4 regions of the Vibrio floridensis genome follow, and region 3 is predicted to be linked to each of the others. Evidence: predicted binding sites of a transcription regulator. Region 3 holds the regulator's gene; each other region holds the start of a gene.
The links. The regulator CRP, encoded in region 3, controls carbon source genes, mostly activating them, when cyclic AMP is high. The targets are predictions, from matches to a motif close to TGTGANNNNNNTCACA.
Positions count from the first base shown of each region.

Region 1: deoD (purine-nucleoside phosphorylase) is a predicted target of CRP. The motif match lies at 1,628-1,643, and genes of this name have one in related genera.
Region 2: LZU85_RS13145 (CTP synthase) is a predicted target of CRP. The motif match lies at 2,330-2,345, and genes of this name have one in related genera.
Region 4: recB (exodeoxyribonuclease V subunit beta) is a predicted target of CRP. The motif match lies at 2,794-2,809, and genes of this name have one in related genera.

Region 1 covers NZ_JAKGCY010000005.1:109,602-113,815, forward strand. Annotated here, with positions in the region: gene LZU85_RS10385 (MerR family transcriptional regulator) at 1-405, opposite strand, end outside; gene LZU85_RS10390 (YbgA family protein) at 395-1,348, opposite strand; gene deoD (purine-nucleoside phosphorylase) at 1,762-2,472, shown strand; gene LZU85_RS10400 (IS1 family transposase) at 2,524-3,993, shown strand; gene LZU85_RS10405 (hypothetical protein) at 4,155-4,214, shown strand, end outside.
Region 2 covers NZ_JAKGCY010000008.1:17,410-21,623, reverse strand. Annotated here, with positions in the region: gene relA (GTP diphosphokinase) at 1-1,196, shown strand, start outside; gene mazG (nucleoside triphosphate pyrophosphohydrolase) at 1,429-2,238, shown strand; gene LZU85_RS13145 (CTP synthase) at 2,430-4,067, shown strand; gene eno (phosphopyruvate hydratase) at 4,145-4,214, shown strand, end outside.
Region 3 covers NZ_JAKGCY010000012.1:102,746-106,959, reverse strand. Annotated here, with positions in the region: gene LZU85_RS16430 (hydrolase) at 1-65, shown strand, start outside; gene LZU85_RS16425 (YheU family protein) at 121-333, shown strand; gene LZU85_RS16420 (phosphoribulokinase) at 462-1,331, shown strand; gene crp (cAMP-activated global transcriptional regulator CRP) at 1,574-2,206, shown strand; gene LZU85_RS16410 (DUF1338 domain-containing protein) at 2,417-3,208, opposite strand; gene astD (succinylglutamate-semialdehyde dehydrogenase) at 3,421-4,214, opposite strand, start outside.
Region 4 covers NZ_JAKGCY010000003.1:217,986-222,199, forward strand. Annotated here, with positions in the region: gene recB (exodeoxyribonuclease V subunit beta) at 1-2,697, opposite strand, end outside; gene recC (exodeoxyribonuclease V subunit gamma) at 3,010-4,214, opposite strand, start outside.

The DNA of each region.
Region 1 (4,214 bases), on a different contig from region 3:
CGGATATAAGAACTGATCGCAAACCACCGTAAATGGATACTCTTTCAGCACCGTATTTAACACCGACTCAGCCTTACCTGCGTTCAGTACAGACAGAGCCGACAACATTCGTTCAACTTCATCTAACTCACGACTCTCCACCGCAAATGCGCCTTCGGCGTCGGGATTTGCCAGCAGATCTTTCACCTTGCCGATGGCAATGCCTTTGGCGAGCCAACCCTGAATCTCGCGAATCATCTCAATATTGTCTTCGCTGTAGAGTCGATGCCCTTTTTCAGTACGCTCTGGCTGGACCAAATTGTAACGTCTTTGCCAGGCTCGTAGCGTCACAGGTTTTACCCCTGTTAACTCTGACACTTCGCGAATGGCATACAGTTTTTTGTCCATTGGTTGTTTACAATCCATAACGCAGTTTCAACTCCTGGGGATAAGGTTTGAGGTATTTTTGGCTTTCCAAATAGCCATCAGGATGGGTATTGAGATAGTGGCGAATCAGAGTCAATGGTGCCAACAGCGGCAGCATACCTGTGCGGTAATCTTGTATCACTTGCGCCAACTCGCTTTTCTGCTCTTTGTTCAGTGCCGTTTTAAAATAGCCTTGAACATGCATTAACACATTGGTGTTGTTTTTGCGGCTTGCTCGACGGGTTAGCGCGGCCATCAAACCTTGACGGTATTCAACAACAAACTCGTTGATATCATAATCAGCGATTTTGGCGACCAAACGGCCCAAGGATTTGTAAGACTCTGGATGATGCGCCATGAGAGTCAACTTATACCTAGAGTGGAAATCTACCACGCTCTTTCGTGATAAGTGACGCATGACACTGCTGTTGAAATCATGTAGGCAGTAGACTCGAGTAATAAAATTCTCTTTTAATACTGGATCATTGAGGCGACCGTCTTCCTCAACCGGAAGCCAAGGCATCTTGCGCATCAGCACTTGCGTATACAGACCAACACCTTCTTTCTCCGCTCCATGGGCTTTGTATATCTTCACCTTCTCCATGCCACAGGTCGGTGATTTCGCACAAACAATGTAGCCACACAACTCTTGGGCTTGCAGTGCGTCGACTTGCTGTTCTGAATAGGCAAGCATTTCTTGGGTGTATTCTTTGTCAGGGTTCTTTGTTTCTACCATTGAGATTCGTTCTTCATTCGAAATTAGACGAATCGTGGGGCGAGGCACAGGCATCCCCATACCGACTTCTGGACAGACAGATACAAACTCAAAGTGAGGCATCAGTTCGTTGACCACAAACCGACTCTGCTTATGGCCGCCGTCAAAACGAACTTGGCTACCGAGCACACATGCACTGATTCCAACTTTAATTCCTGAAGAGTTCATCGCAATCACCTTGTACAAAAATATTTGTTGTATAGGTATAGCACTCACAAATGGGTTGTACAAATATTTTTTTCGTACAACACATGCAAAATTTCCACAATTAGCGTTACTAAAGCATGTCATTAGTTAGCAAGTTGTAACGAGCAGGATAAAAATGCGACATACAAAAGCTTTACAATGCACTGATGACCAAGGGTGAGAAAAGGCAAATCGATTGCCTATTGAGTTTCAACATTTTTAGTTATCAATAGGGGTTATAAATGTATAATCAGGAGCTTTTGTGAGCCACCTCTCATGGAATGGCGAATTATCTAGCTAGTATTGCCTCAACGAACGAAAACAGTTTCAACAGAATTGGTAATTTGACTCTGTTTTTGATGACAATTACCTCAATAGAAATATTGGAGAATACTATGGCAACCCCACACATCAACGCACAACCAGGTGATTTCGCAGAAACCGTACTGATGCCAGGCGATCCGCTACGCGCTAAGTACATCGCAGAAACTTTCTTGGAAGATGTAAAACAAGTTTGTGACGTTCGTAACATGTTCGGCTTCACTGGCACTTACAAAGGTAAAAAAGTGTCTGTTATGGGCCACGGTATGGGTATCCCATCTGCATGTATCTATGTTCACGAGCTGATCGCTGAGTACGGCGTAAAAAATGTTATCCGCGTTGGTAGCTGTGGTGCAGTGCGCGACGACGTTAACCTGATGGACGTTGTGATCGGCATGGGTGCTTCGACGGATTCTAAAGTAAACCGTATCCGCTTTAACGATCACGATTTCGCTGCACTGGCGGATTACGGTCTGTTGGAAGAAGCGGTGAAACAAGCACGTGCGCAAAACGTACCAGTAAAAGTCGGTAACGTATTCTCAGCGGATCTTTTCTACACACCAGAAGCAGACATCTTCGAGAAGATGGAAAAACTAGGCATCCTAGGTGTGGATATGGAAGCAGCAGGCATCTACGGTGTGGCTGCGGATCTAAAAGCAAAAGCACTGACTATTCTGACTGTTTCTGACCACATCATCCGTGGCGAGAAACTAAGCTCTGAAGATCGTCAGAAGTCGTTCAACGACATGATGAAAGTTGCTCTAGAAACAGCAATCAATCTATAAGTTTTTAGGCTGGGTTCGCCCAGCCATCCGAATAATCCTGAGGGGGCGATCGTGTCTAACGGCGAACTGCCAAAAGACGCAGATGGGTTACAACTCAACTTTTGTAAAACATTGGCGTGTGACAACTTTGGTCTGAGCGATGCAAAACGGTATGTTTTGCAACATGCGAATCCTAAGCGTCCAGCGATGGTCTGTCGTGAATGTGGAGCTTTCCCCCCCTTACTTAACAACCGTGAAGTGTTGAATGAGCTGCATCGCTTACGTCAACTTCACAGTGATGGTTTGCCAGCGTGTCGCAACGATGACTGCGCAAACTTTGGCCTTTCCGTTCACACCCACAAGCATCTCTACCATGCCTTTGGCTACAGTGGTGATCGCCAACGCTATCGCTGCAAATCCTGTCAATCAACGTTTGTCGATAAGTGGTCTGGCGCCAACAAAAAGCTTCAGTTTCAAGAAAACTTGATGGGCCTGTTGTTCACCGGTTATTCGGTACGCGAGATTTGCCGTAAACTGGCCATCAACCCAAAAACGTTTTATGACCATGTTGAACACATTGCCAGCCGTTGCCGCCGTAAATTGGCAACGATTGATGCGCGATGGGTCAATCATGCGCTCAATTACGAACTCGCATCTCATTACCAACGCTTGCAACCCAATAGCGACAATGGTGTGTATTGGATGGCTACAGGTGATGCGCATTCTGGCTATATTCTTTGCCAACATGTGAACTACTCTGCCAAAGAAGAGCCATTAGGTACGGTTGATCACAACCCCTATGAAGCGGTTTCACGCTTTGTTTCGCCGCAGTATACCGCTGAGGCAAAAGAGCCTGAAAACACACCGTCTGATTATCTGCGTGAACGTATTGACCAGAAATACCAAACCATTTTGGCCCGCGGCAACGTTGAAGATCCTATGGGAAATATGGCGACCTTCAACTACCCGACGAAAGGAGCCGTAGTTCGTCCGCCTTACACCTCTTATGCGCATTATTTGCATGTGCTGGACATGTGTAATGAAGCCGGACGCGTCTCACTTTACATGCCACAAGATCCTCTATTGCGCTCTGCGGCACTGAGTGTTTGCCTCCCTCGAATTCAAAGTCAAAATGTTGACCTACTTTATGTTGAAGAAGACAAAGGCTGGGACCGTGATCAGCCATACGAAAAGTTTGACATTGTCTACATGAGTTGGTGGCGAGATCGCTGGGCTATCGCCAATCAAGGCAGAAAATTGAAAGGTATCTGCTATTTAGCTGGCAATAAAAACTTACCAGAACAGTGGTTTAATAGTGCAACCACACGAAATATCTCTTTCTATCAGTCACGTTTTCATTTGCTTTTTGAAGGTTTCGTTAATGAGCCAAGGAGAAAGTTAAGGCCCGGAGGCGTCTTGCCATTACTGGACATTTTCCGAGCTTGGCATAATTTGTGCTATCAAGATAAACATGGACAAACGCCAGCGCAGCGTCTAGGTGTTACTAAAAGCCCATTGACGATTAAACAGCTTTTGTCCTAAATGCAGTCTCACTAATCAGGGCTGAGAATGTGAAACGACACCCAATATTGATATTCACTTACCATCCCATCATCGAATTTTAATCAACGGATGATGCGAAAATGCGAAACGTCAATATAATGAGTGTGTTGTACGCCAAGTGAATCGCACGGATGTAAATTTTGGATAAGAGCCACCTTCAGTTAGACGCTGAACTTAGACAAATCAAAGCTCGCATTAAT
Region 2 (4,214 bases), on a different contig from region 3:
AAGATTCGGAACTCGGGGTTGCCGCGCACTGGAAATACAAAGAAGGCAGCAGCAGCGGTCGCAGTGGTTACGATGAGAAAATCACCTGGCTACGCAAACTGCTGGATTGGCAAGAAGAGATGTCAGACTCGGGCGAAATGCTCGACGAGCTGCGCAGCCAAGTGTTTGATGACCGCGTTTACGCCTTTACCCCGCGTGGTGATGTTGTTGACTTGCCAATGGGCGCGACACCACTTGATTTTGCCTACCATATTCACTCAGAGGTGGGCCATCGTTGTATCGGTGCCAAGGTGGCTGGGCGCATCGTCCCATTCACCCATAAACTCAACATGGGCGATCAAGTGGAAATTATCACCCAGAAAGAGCCGAACCCGTCCCGCGATTGGTTAAACCCGTCATTGGGGTTTGTGACCTCAGGTCGTGCTCGGGCGAAAATCAACGCTTGGTTCCGCAAACAGAGCCGTGAGAAAAACCTCGAAGCTGGCCGTGAGATCCTTGAAAACGAACTGGCGAAAATTGGTGCAACGCTAAAAGATGCAGAGCAGTACGCCGTAAAACGTTTTAACGTGAAGTCAGCCGATGAGTTGTACGTGGGTGTGGGCAGTGGCGATTTGCGCATTAACCAAATCTTGAATCATATTAATGCCTTAGTGAACAAGCTAACGGCTGAAGAAGAAGATCGTCAAGCACTCGAAAAACTGCAAGAAGCGGGCAATAAAGCGGCAGGTAGTCCAACTCGTCCACGCAAAGATGCCGTGGTTGTGCAAGGGGTCGATAACCTGATGTCTCACTTAGCTCGTTGCTGTCAACCAATACCGGGTGATGAGATCTGTGGTTACATCACGCAAGGTCGTGGCATCTCAGTACACAGAGCCGATTGTGAACAGCTTGAAGAGCTACGTCACCATGCACCAGAACGTATCATAGATACCGTCTGGGGGCGTGATGTTGTCGGCTCCTACATGTTGACCGTTCGTGTCGAGGCGATGGAGCGAAGTGGTTTGCTAAAAGACATCACCACCATGTTGGCGAATGAGAAAATCAAAATCATCAGCATGAAGAGTCGGCTTGATTACCGCACCCATCTCAATGTGATGGATTTCGAACTCGAAGTGACCAACATTGAAGTGCTGACTCGCATCATGAAACGTGTTGAGCAGATCAAGGATGTGATGTTGGTAAAACGCCTAGGCTAACTTTCAAGTCGTACTTGCTGTTTTTACTGCGTTAACTTCGCTTTCTCGCTCAATCACATGGTGAACCATGCTCAGGAGCCTCGAAAGCTTGTTGCCTTGTCAAAACAACAATTACTTAGTGAAAGGCGAGTATTGATAAAAATCCACGCAGTGTTGTAAGCGAAGTAATTTAAGGTGAGTGGTTTTGACTACTCACCTTTTTCTTTAGATAGAAAGGGTTAAGGAACAGAAAATGAGTCATCCAATTGAACAATTAGAGCAAATCATGGCGAAGCTGCGTGACCCGCAAAGTGGTTGCCCTTGGGATTTAAAACAGAGTTTCGACACCATTGTTCCTCACACGATCGAAGAAACGTACGAAGTGGTGGATGCGATTCATAATCGCGATTGGCCTAATTTGCAGGAAGAGTTGGGCGATCTGTTGTTCCAGGTGATTTTCTACAGCCAGTTAGCAAAAGAGCAGGGGTTGTTTGATTTTTCCGCAGTGGTAGAGACCGTGAACGAAAAACTGACCCGCCGTCATCCCCATGTCTTTGGTCAAGTCGAATTTGAGACAGAAGCAGAAATAAAAGCCAATTGGGAAGCGGAAAAGGCCAAAGAGAAGGCGCAAGTAGGCAAAAATGAGCAAAGTATTCTAGACTCAATACCAAACTCTCTACCTGCATTAATGCGTGCTACAAAGATTCAGAAAAAATGCGCTCATTATGGTTTTGATTGGGATTCACTCGGACCTGTGGTCGACAAAGTCAAAGAAGAAATTGAGGAAGTGGTGGAAGAGGCGCTTCAAGTCGATGTCGATGAGGAAAAAGTGGAGCTTGAACTGGGGGATCTGCTGTTCGCCACCGTCAACTTAGCGCGTCATTTGCAGGTCAATCCAGAAGCGGCATTGAGCAAAGCTAATCTCAAGTTTTCTAATCGATTCAAGCAAGTAGAGCAAGGCGTGCACGCAAAAGGTAAGAAGCTTGAAGAGTGCGATTTAGCAGAGTTGGATGCCATTTGGGATCAAGTGAAGCGCGCGGAACGCAGTCAAGCTGCCGAGTAGAAATTTGAGACACATTTGACTCAACTATTTTTTATTCAACTCGATTGGTGTTTATCCACTTTGATTTGAAGCAAAAAATAAAAAATTGGCGTGTGATAGATTTCACGTTGTGGCGGTTAGGGTCTTCTGGTATATTTTCGTCCCGTCCAGAAGAAATCCGTTTCCCTCATTCAACCAATTTCAGGTTAAACATGACGACAAATTACATTTTTGTTACTGGCGGGGTTGTATCCTCTCTAGGTAAAGGTATTGCAGCAGCATCTCTTGCAGCGATTTTAGAAGCTCGTGGTCTTAAAGTGACTATGATGAAGCTTGACCCTTACATCAACGTTGATCCAGGCACAATGAGCCCAACTCAACATGGTGAAGTGTTCGTTACAGAAGATGGCGCCGAAACAGACCTAGACCTTGGTCACTACGAGCGTTTCATCCGCACTAAGATGACTAAGCGCAACAACTTCACTGCAGGTCGTGTTTACTCAGACGTTCTCGCGAAAGAGCGTCGCGGTGACTATCTAGGTGCAACTATCCAAGTTATCCCTCATATCACAAACGATATCAAAGACCGCGTGATCAATGGTTCTCAAGGTCATGACGTTGCGATCGTTGAAGTGGGTGGTACTGTTGGTGATATCGAATCTCTACCATTTATGGAAGCGATTCGTCAGCTAGCCGTTGAAATCGGCCGTGAACGCGCTATGTTCATGCACCTAACACTTGTTCCTTACCTTGCAGCCGCAGGCGAAGTGAAAACAAAACCGACTCAGCACTCTGTTAAAGAGCTGCTATCAATCGGTATCCAGCCAGATATCCTAGTTTGCCGCTCAGATCGCATGATCCCAGCGAACGAGCGTAAGAAGATTGCGCTGTTCTGTAACGTTCCTGAGAAAGCGGTAATCTCCATGAAGGACGTAGATTCTATCTACAAGATCCCTCAACTGATCAAATCTCAAGGTCTTGATGATCTCGTTTGTGCACGTTTCGGCATTTCTGCGCCAGAAGCGGATCTGTCTGAATGGGAACAGGTGATTTACGAAGAAGCGAACCCAACTGGTGAAGTTACTATCGGTATGGTGGGTAAATACATCGAACTACCTGATGCGTATAAATCAGTAAACGAAGCGCTTAAACATGCAGGTTTGAAAAATCGCTTGAGCGTTAACATTAAATATGTAGACTCTCAGGACGTAGAAACCAAAGGCGTTGAAGTTCTGCAAGGACTTGACGCAATCCTTGTACCTGGTGGTTTTGGCGACCGTGGTATCGAAGGCAAGATTCTTGCGGCGAAATACGCTCGTGAGAACAAGGTTCCTTATCTAGGTATTTGCTTAGGTATGCAAGTGGCACTGATTGAATACGCGCGCAACGTTGCGGGTATGGAAGGTGCACATTCAACAGAATTTAACAAAGACACCAAGTACCCTGTGGTAGGTTTGATCACGGAATGGGTGGACAGTGAAGGTAACGTGGAAGAACGTACTGAATCGTCAAATCTTGGTGGTACGATGCGTCTAGGTTCGCAACTATGTCACCTAGCGAAAGGCACTAAAGCTCGTGAGCTATACGGTAGCGATACGATCCATGAACGTCACCGCCACCGTTACGAAGTGAACAACAATCTTCGTCCACAAATTGAAAAAGCAGGCCTAAAAGTATCTGGTCTGTCTGCGGACAAGAAACTGGTTGAGATGATCGAGAACCCGAACCACCCATGGTTTGTGGCTGCTCAGTTCCACCCAGAGTTCACTTCTACGCCACGTGACGGTCACCCACTGTTCTCTGGCTTTATTAAAGCAGCGGGTGAAAACGCGCGCGGCGAACTGAAGTAAAAGGATACGGGCGGTTGCAAAGGTTGTGCTGCCGCCCTTTAAATTTGACATTTATATTTGAACGAGAGGAAACATTAATGTCTAAGATCGTTAAAGTTCTAGGTCGTGAAATCATCGACTCACGTGGTAACCCAACTGTTGAAGCTG
Region 3 (4,214 bases):
AACCGCGATTTTGGCTAGAAGAAGCGCTGCCCGCCTACTATGAAAGTATGGCGGTTTCTGGATAATAGCGCCCCTGTCGACCGAAAAATCCACTCACGAGCATAGAATAAAGAGGTATTTATGATCGTTCCATGGCAACAAATCAGCCCTGAGGCACTGAGCAATTTGATTCGCGAGTTTGTGCTGCGTGAAGGCACCGATTACGGTGAAAGTGAATACTCACTAGAAGAAAAAATCACTCAAGTACAGCAGCAGTTGGAATGCGGCGAAGCGGTGGTGGTTTTCTCTGAGTTACACGAAACCGTGGATATTCAGTTAAAACAAAAATTCTAGCTGCGCCACACTTTACCGAATCCTATCCCATGACAAGCAAAGTGAACGTGCTATAGTGGGACAAACGATTGCTCCGCGGGAGGCCGATTCCCGCCCAACAGGTAAGTTTGAATACGACAAGGTCTGTCATGTCAGCAAAACATCCCATTATTGCCGTGACTGGTTCGTCAGGAGCCGGCACCACCACCACTTCCGAAGCCTTCCGCAAAATGTTCAATATGATGAGCGTTAAGCCGGCATGGGTTGAAGGGGACAGTTTCCACCGTTTTACCCGTCCAGAGATGGACGTCGAAATTCGCAAGGCAAAGGAACAAGGTCGTCATATCAGCTATTTCGGCCCTCAAGCCAACGACTTTCCGGCTCTGGCGGAGTTTTTCCGCCAGTATGGGAAATCCGGCACGGGCGAAGTTCGCCGTTATCTGCACACCTTTGATGAAGCGGTACCCTATAACCAAATGCCCGGCACTTTTACCCCATGGCAAAAGCTGCCAGAAAATACCGATGTGCTGTTTTATGAAGGGCTGCACGGTGGCGTGGTGGATGGAGAAGTGAATGTCGCGCAACACGTCGATTTCTTGATAGGCATGGTGCCGATCGTCAACTTAGAGTGGATTCAAAAATACGTTCGTGACACGCGAGATCGCGGCCATTCACGCGAGGCCGTGATGGATTCAATCGTACGCTCAATGGACGACTATCTGAATTACATCACACCGCAATTTTCTCGTACGCACATCAACTTTCAGCGAGTCCCGACGGTCGATACCTCCAACCCGCTCAACGCTAAGGGCATTCCCAGCTTGGATGAAAGTTTTGTGGTGATTCGCCTAAGAGGGATCAAAAATGTCGACTTCCCGTATCTACTGGCGATGATTGATGGCTCGTTCATGTCGCGCCACAACACCATCGTGGTACCGGGAGGAAAAATGAGTTTCGCCATGGAGTTGATTGTTCAACCCATCCTACAGCAATTGATTGAAACGGGAAAAATTGGTTAGAAACTCGACAAAGAGAACGATTACTTTTCATACCGTGATCATGTGCACATTTTTGCGTAGAAAATCCGATACTCGGCACGATTAAAATCAAGAAATCGTTTTCGAAAAAGGATACTATTTCAAACCGAAACACAAGATAGCTTGCACCCTTAGTTAACAGCTCTTATTCTAGGAAGCCTATATTAAGGCTTCGCTAAAATATGGATAGCGGCAAGCGTACCCTGCAGAGGAAGTGAGATATTATGGTTCTAGGTAAACCTCAAACCGATCCAACACTAGAGTGGTTTCTTTCACACTGTCATATTCATAAGTACCCATCAAAAAGCACGCTGATCCATGCGGGCGAAAAAGCAGAAACACTTTACTACATTGTAAAAGGTTCTGTTGCGGTACTGATTAAGGATGAAGAAGGTAAAGAAATGATCCTTTCTTACCTAAATCAAGGTGACTTTATTGGTGAACTAGGCCTGTTCGAAGAAGGCCAAGAGCGTACCGCTTGGGTTCGCGCAAAATCTCCTTGTGAAGTAGCAGAAATCTCATTTAAGAAATTCCGTCAGCTCATTCAGGTTAACCCTGATATTCTGATGCGTCTGTCAGCTCAGATGGCAAGCCGTCTGCAAGTGACCAGCCAAAAAGTGGGTGACTTAGCATTCCTAGACGTAACTGGCCGTATTGCTCAGACTCTACTCAACCTTGCTAAACAACCTGATGCGATGACGCACCCAGATGGCATGCAGATCAAGATCACTCGTCAAGAAATCGGTCAAATCGTTGGCTGTTCTCGTGAGACAGTTGGTCGTATTCTGAAAATGCTAGAAGAGCAGAACCTAATTTCTGCACACGGCAAGACTATCGTTGTTTACGGTACTCGTTAATTTCCATTAACGATGAACAATTTCAAAAGCCACTCATGGCAACATGAGTGGCTTTTTTGTTTCACAGAGACAGGTATTGGAAGTCAAGAACGCTACGCTTCAGCAGCAAACTTCCTCCTTCGAGACTAAACCCTCTCAGATTCCGAGTATTAAAATCTCTCGCAGCAAAGCATTCTCGAACCTTCAGGGCGCAGCCCGTTCTCGATTCTGTTAACCATTGGTGCTTTCGAAAATCTTATCGGCAGACGCTTCCACAAACCCTGGGTAAAGCTCACCATTGTCCATCGGGTAACGCTTGGCGAATTCGTAGAAACCACCAGGTACGATCTCACTGCCCTCGCTAAAGTGCACCGCCACTTTGTCGGCCATGGTCGAGGATTGCTCGAGCAACACCTCAGGTGAGCCTTTGACTTCACCACCCACTTCGTTAATGACAAAACCTGCGTTGCGTAAGTGATCATTCACGCCTTTGACCGAGTCCAACGCCTTGAGCTGATTGACACTGACGGTAAAGTGATTGGCACCATAGCCATGAGCCGCCAGCCAAGACGCATATTCACTTTCTTTTGCTAGGGTTTGGTAATCAGCAAACGACAGATCCCATAAACGACCACCGTGTAAAAATGCGCTGTCCTCTAGACGTGAAGCGTCGACTTGCTCCACCAATTTTTCGACGATGGCTTGTAACTCCTCCGAGCATTCATCCACTTTTAGCGCGCTGATAAACACTTTAGGTTGGGTCGGGTCGGGATGCTCAAAGTGCTTGGCAATCAACTTTTTGCTCTTAAACAGGTAATCACCACACGCCACATAGCCTAGCTCTAGAAATGGCTTGGCTAGCGTCTCGATGCCCAGCGGAGCAACATTAAATGTGCGCAAAGCGATGTGGTCGTTGATCAATGGCTCATCTTCTTCTAGCAGTTGATGAACTTTTGCAGCGGAAGGACACAAACGTTGAATATAGTCATTCCATAGCGATTGAAAGAGAACAGCTGGCGTCATAACGCCTCCTTGTTGTTGTAGATTCACGTTGTCGGTTATAGCGTAAATGGAAAAATGGCGATGGCGGTTGCTGTCCAGAGTGCAACCGACATCGCCATCAACCTGTGACGGCGATGACCGAGGTGTAAAAAACCTCACTTATAGTTGGGCCACAGTGACTCAGGCTCGATCCCACTGCACCCTTGGGCGACTAACACGCCCTTATTATTATTTTACAGTTCGATGCCTGGGCTTAACGTTGCAGGGAGTAATGTCTCCTCCCCTTCCATCGAAGCCATTGGATAGGCACAGTAATCCGCGGCGTAGTACGCACTTGGGCGCAAGTTGCCCGACGCACCGGGGCCACCAAACGGTGCATCACCACTCGCGCCCGTTAGCTGACGGTTGCGATTGACGATGCCAGCACGAATATGGTCAACGAAATATTGCCACTCACCATCATCGGTTGACACCAAACCCGCCGATAAACCAAAGCGGGTATCATTAGCGAGCTCAACCGCTTGCTCTAGTGTTTGATAACGCACCACTTGCAGCAATGGGCCAAAGTATTCTTCGTCGGGCAACTCAGCAATGTTGGTGACATCGATAATACCCGGCGTGACAAATGCCGCCTCGCCCGCTTTGGCTTCAATCAAGCTCTCTCCACCAAGCGATTGCAGGTTAGCTTGCGCCGCCAAAATGAAGTTTGCAGCAGCCACCGAAATCTGTGGTCCCATGAAGGGAGCAGGTTCTGCAAATGGCTGATCAACACGTAACTTCTTGGTCGCTTCGACCAAGCGGGTGATCAGTGCATCGCCTTTCTCACCCAATGGGATGTAGAGACGACGTGCACAGGTACAACGCTGCCCGGCACTGATAAAAGCCGATTGGATAATGGTGTAGACGGTGGCATCAAGATCGCCATAGTGATCGGTGATCACCATAGGGTTGTTGCCGCCCATCTCAAGTGCCAGCATCTTGCCCGGCTGACCAGCAAACTGGCGATGCAATAAATGACCTGTGTTGG
Region 4 (4,214 bases), on a different contig from region 3:
TTGCGCAGAGAGCGACAACGCGGGCGTTGCGATAGGTTGATATCGCTCATCCGGCAAGGTTGGCGGTGAGATAACGACAATGCTGTCTGACTGCGTTTGCTGTCCTGCCAACGCTTGTTGCAGCGTGGCAATTCCCCCTTCTTGACCATTTTGCACCAAATACCCCATGGCACTGCGATGCACGCCCGTGGGCTCTTTCGTGGAGCGACCGTTGCGCAGTGGCGCCGCGCCAATGAAACAGCCATAAACGGCGCGAGTAAGCGCCACATAAATAAGGCGTAAGTCTTCGGCTAATCGTTCTTTGTCTGCTTGTTGCAGCGCGGCATCACTGGCGGTGATATCTAACACGGTGCGATCGGTTTGCGCGTCGTAAAACTTCGCTTCGCTGGCTTCGCGATGAGCAAAGACAAACGGGAGAAAAACCAGATCGTACTCAAGCCCTTTTGATTTGTGGATGGTGACGATCTGCACCAAGTTCCGTTCCGATTCGAGACGTTGGATCTGCTCATCGCTGCCGCCAATACCATTGTGTGCATCACTGATTGATTGGGCAAACCAACGCAACAAACCGTGGTCGCTGTCGATCTCATTGCTTGCTTGCTGCAGCAGTTCCGCCAAATGCATCAGGTCAGTGAGTGTGCGCTCACCTTCTTGCTGAGTCAGCAGTCGCTCCGCAATATGGCGTTTGGCCATCACCGCTCGCAGCATCGGCATCACACCACGAGAAAGCCACAGCTTGCGGTATTCTTTAAACTCACTGAGCGCTTTTTCCCACGCATTTTCATCGTTATTCAATTTATCCAGACTGGCGGCATCAAGGGCAAACAGCTCACAAGCCAACGCTGCCCGCAATGCGCGATCGTCTTCACTGGTGAGCACCGCTTGCAATATGCGCTGAACATCTTGCGCGACGGGGCTGAGAAAAACGCTATCGCGGTTCGAAAGATAAACACTGGCGATGCCTTGCTTAGCAAGAGTTTGCTTGATCAGTCGGCCTTCGCTGCCGGTTCGTACCAACACCGCAATGTCACCCGCTTGAATAGCGTGCTGTTGCTCACCTTGCTGGAATGACGTCTGACCTTGCTGCGAAAGCGTCAGAATCCGCTGAATCTGACTCGCGGTCGCGTCGGCCATCACTTGCTGATACTCCCCTTTCGCCACGGGTTTTTCTTCGCACTCTTGTAACCAGTAAGTCAGAGCGGGCTGCTTTTGGCCTGCTATGTTCCAAATGCGTTGCTCCGCTTTGGGGCTAGCGTTGACAGGCAAGAAAGGGATGTCTTGATCATAAATAAACGGACTATCAGGCTGCTGAAATATCTGGTTCACCGCTGCAACCATTTCAGCACTGGAGCGCCAGTTTGTTCCCAAGGTGTAGTGGGCACTCACTTGGTTACGCGCTTTGATGTAAGTGAAGATGTCCGCCCCACGGAAGCCGTAAATCGCCTGCTTCGGGTCGCCGATCATAAATAGCCCAGTTTGTGGGTGATCCAAATAAATACGGCTAAAGATGCTGTATTGCAAAGGGTCGGTATCTTGGAATTCGTCAATCATGGCAACGGGGTAAAGCGTACGAATTCGACTTGCCAATAACTGCGCTTCATCTTGATCGATTGCCGCGGATAAACGCGTTAACAAATCGTCAAACGACAAACGCTGTTTCTGCTCTTTGGCTTTCGCCAGCCATACGCGACATTGCTCAATCGCGTGTGCCAACAATGGGGCTTTTAAGCTAGCCGGATTGGCCAAAAACGCGTCAATTTGCTCAAATAGCGGATGCGTTGGCGCAGTACCTTTGACTGTTTTAGCCAGCAGTTCGCTTTGTGCAAATTTGGCCAGCTTATCTGGGTAGTGGTAATCAAAGGTTTCGCTTTCCGCCCATCGACTCACCGTCTCTAACCACTCTGGTAGTGACTTTTTGGTGTAACTGCGTTTGTTGATATCGGATTGTTCTATGAGCGTTTGCAATTCAGGCTGCGCCGCTCGCCAAGCACTTTTTAGTTGCGTAATTTTTTGCAGGTTGTCTTGATGCAACGCCGCGAGATCGCCACTCATCGCGTTGACGCTCAGCGCCAATGGCGCACCAGTGAGATAGCGGCCAATGTCGCTCAACAACGCGGCGGGTGAGCCCCAAATCTGGCGCACCTCACCTGCCAATGCGGTGGGCAAGGGATAGAAATTGCGTCGCCAATAATCGGCCACCACTTGCGCTTTTAACTGACTTTCATCGGTGACAAATTCATTGTTAAAACGGCTGCCGGATTCAAACGCATTTTGCGTGAGCATCCGTTGGCAAAAACCGTGAATGGTGAACACCGCCGCTTCGTCCATCTGTCTTTCGGCTTGCAGCAAAATGGCGGCGGCCTGCTTGTGATCGGGAAAGTCACGCAGCAGCGGCTCAATGACGGGATCTTGGCTGTGTCCTCGAGCAAACGCCAAACGCGCATCGTGAATACGCGCACGAATGCGATCACGCAACTCACCTGTTGCGGCTTCGGTAAAGGTCACGACCAAGATTTGATCCACCGTCAGTGGGACTTGATGACGCGTCTCTTCACTGCCATGCCCAAGCAGTAAGCGTAAATACAATCCAGCAATGGTGAAAGTTTTACCTGTCCCCGCCGACGCTTCAATTAACCTTGCGCCATGCAATGGAAAGGTCATGGTTTGTAACGGGGTTGGCTCGGGCTTGTGCGTCATCTTGCTCAATTTCTCCGGATCATCTGCTGTTTGAACTGTGATCAAACATCAAAAACGCTATCAATTTGTCTAAAGTGTTTAAATATTAGGATGTTGTGGGATCTGACTCACGGAACATCCTCGCCGCACTGGGTAGTATGCGCCTCACGAGTTCAAAGGGTTCGACACGAACCACTCAACCGAATCATGGTCCCTCTGACCTTGTGGCCGTACAGCAAACGCCCTACACGATAATGATTTTCTGGCGGCCACCCTACTTCCTCTCCATTGCAGCGCTTTTTTTATCCCATTGTTGACTTTGAAGGGCATCGTTTATGCTTCCTCTGACGCATCCACGACGGACAATCTTGCCCCTTGCAGCACCAAACTACTCATCAAACGTACTTGATGGGCCAGTTGTTCATTCCATTTTGGCCAAATACGACTAATGTAGCTGTCAGCGCCTTCCCCTGCGCCCAAGAATCCATCATTGAAGGTGTCCGCCATTTTTTTCAACGCTTTCTCTTCGTCATCATTCCATTGCCCGCGGCTTATGCCAGCTTCGATGGCCGCCAATGCGGTTTTGGGGAAATACGCCAAAGGCTGGGTCATACCTTCGATATACAGGCGGATCAATTCGTTAAGCAACGATTTGGCTTGGCCAGCATCCGCCATCGCCGGGTATTTGAGGTGCACAACCCCCTCTTTCTTGTCGTAGCCAATCAAATGCGTCACTTTGGCAACGCCCATAGCCGACATCGAAAGGTGATCAATCCAACCCGCTAAGTAATCTTGAGAGCGAATTTTGCCACTACGATAACGTAATAGACCCGATTGATAGTGCTGCGTTAACCAACCGCTCAAATGAATCGTTTTGCCTTCGCCAAATGGCGTAAAAGTCAGATCCACTTCGAGATCATCCAAAGCAGCGTGAGATAGTCCGGTTAGTTTTTCTATTAATGCTTCAGCTTGCACGCGGTTGGTGTCAAATTCCAACTCACCAAAGGCGCCGATCGGCAACTTGCCCTGTGCACGCATTTCACTGCGTACACCCTCAATCAGCGGCTGTACCATGTCAGGCGTGCAGTTTTCATCCGATAAGAGACGATGCAACAACTGTTCACGCAATTGGAAGCTGTTGAGCCCATCCAACACAAACGGCTCTTCATCTGCCATCACGGCCATTGGTGGCTCGAAAACGACTTTCAAACGGCGATTGAAGAAGTACTGTACTGGCAGTCGCCAGAAACGTTGCAGTTCAACCAAATCCAGTTCAAGCGGGAACGTGGCACCCAGTAAATAATCGTCAAGGGCTTGATAAAATGGCGCACTTGGCTGCGATGGCACTTGGCCTTCGCTCTGCTGCTGGGCCGCTGGAATCCACTCTTTGGCATAGCTTTTCGCGTTGCTCAGAGGTTCACCTAAAAAAGCTTTGGGGCTAAATGGCACCATGGGATGCTCGCAGGTGATCGCCTTTAATAGGTGTGCACCGGATTCATCCACACCCAGATGCTCATCCCCCACTAAACAGTAGTTTT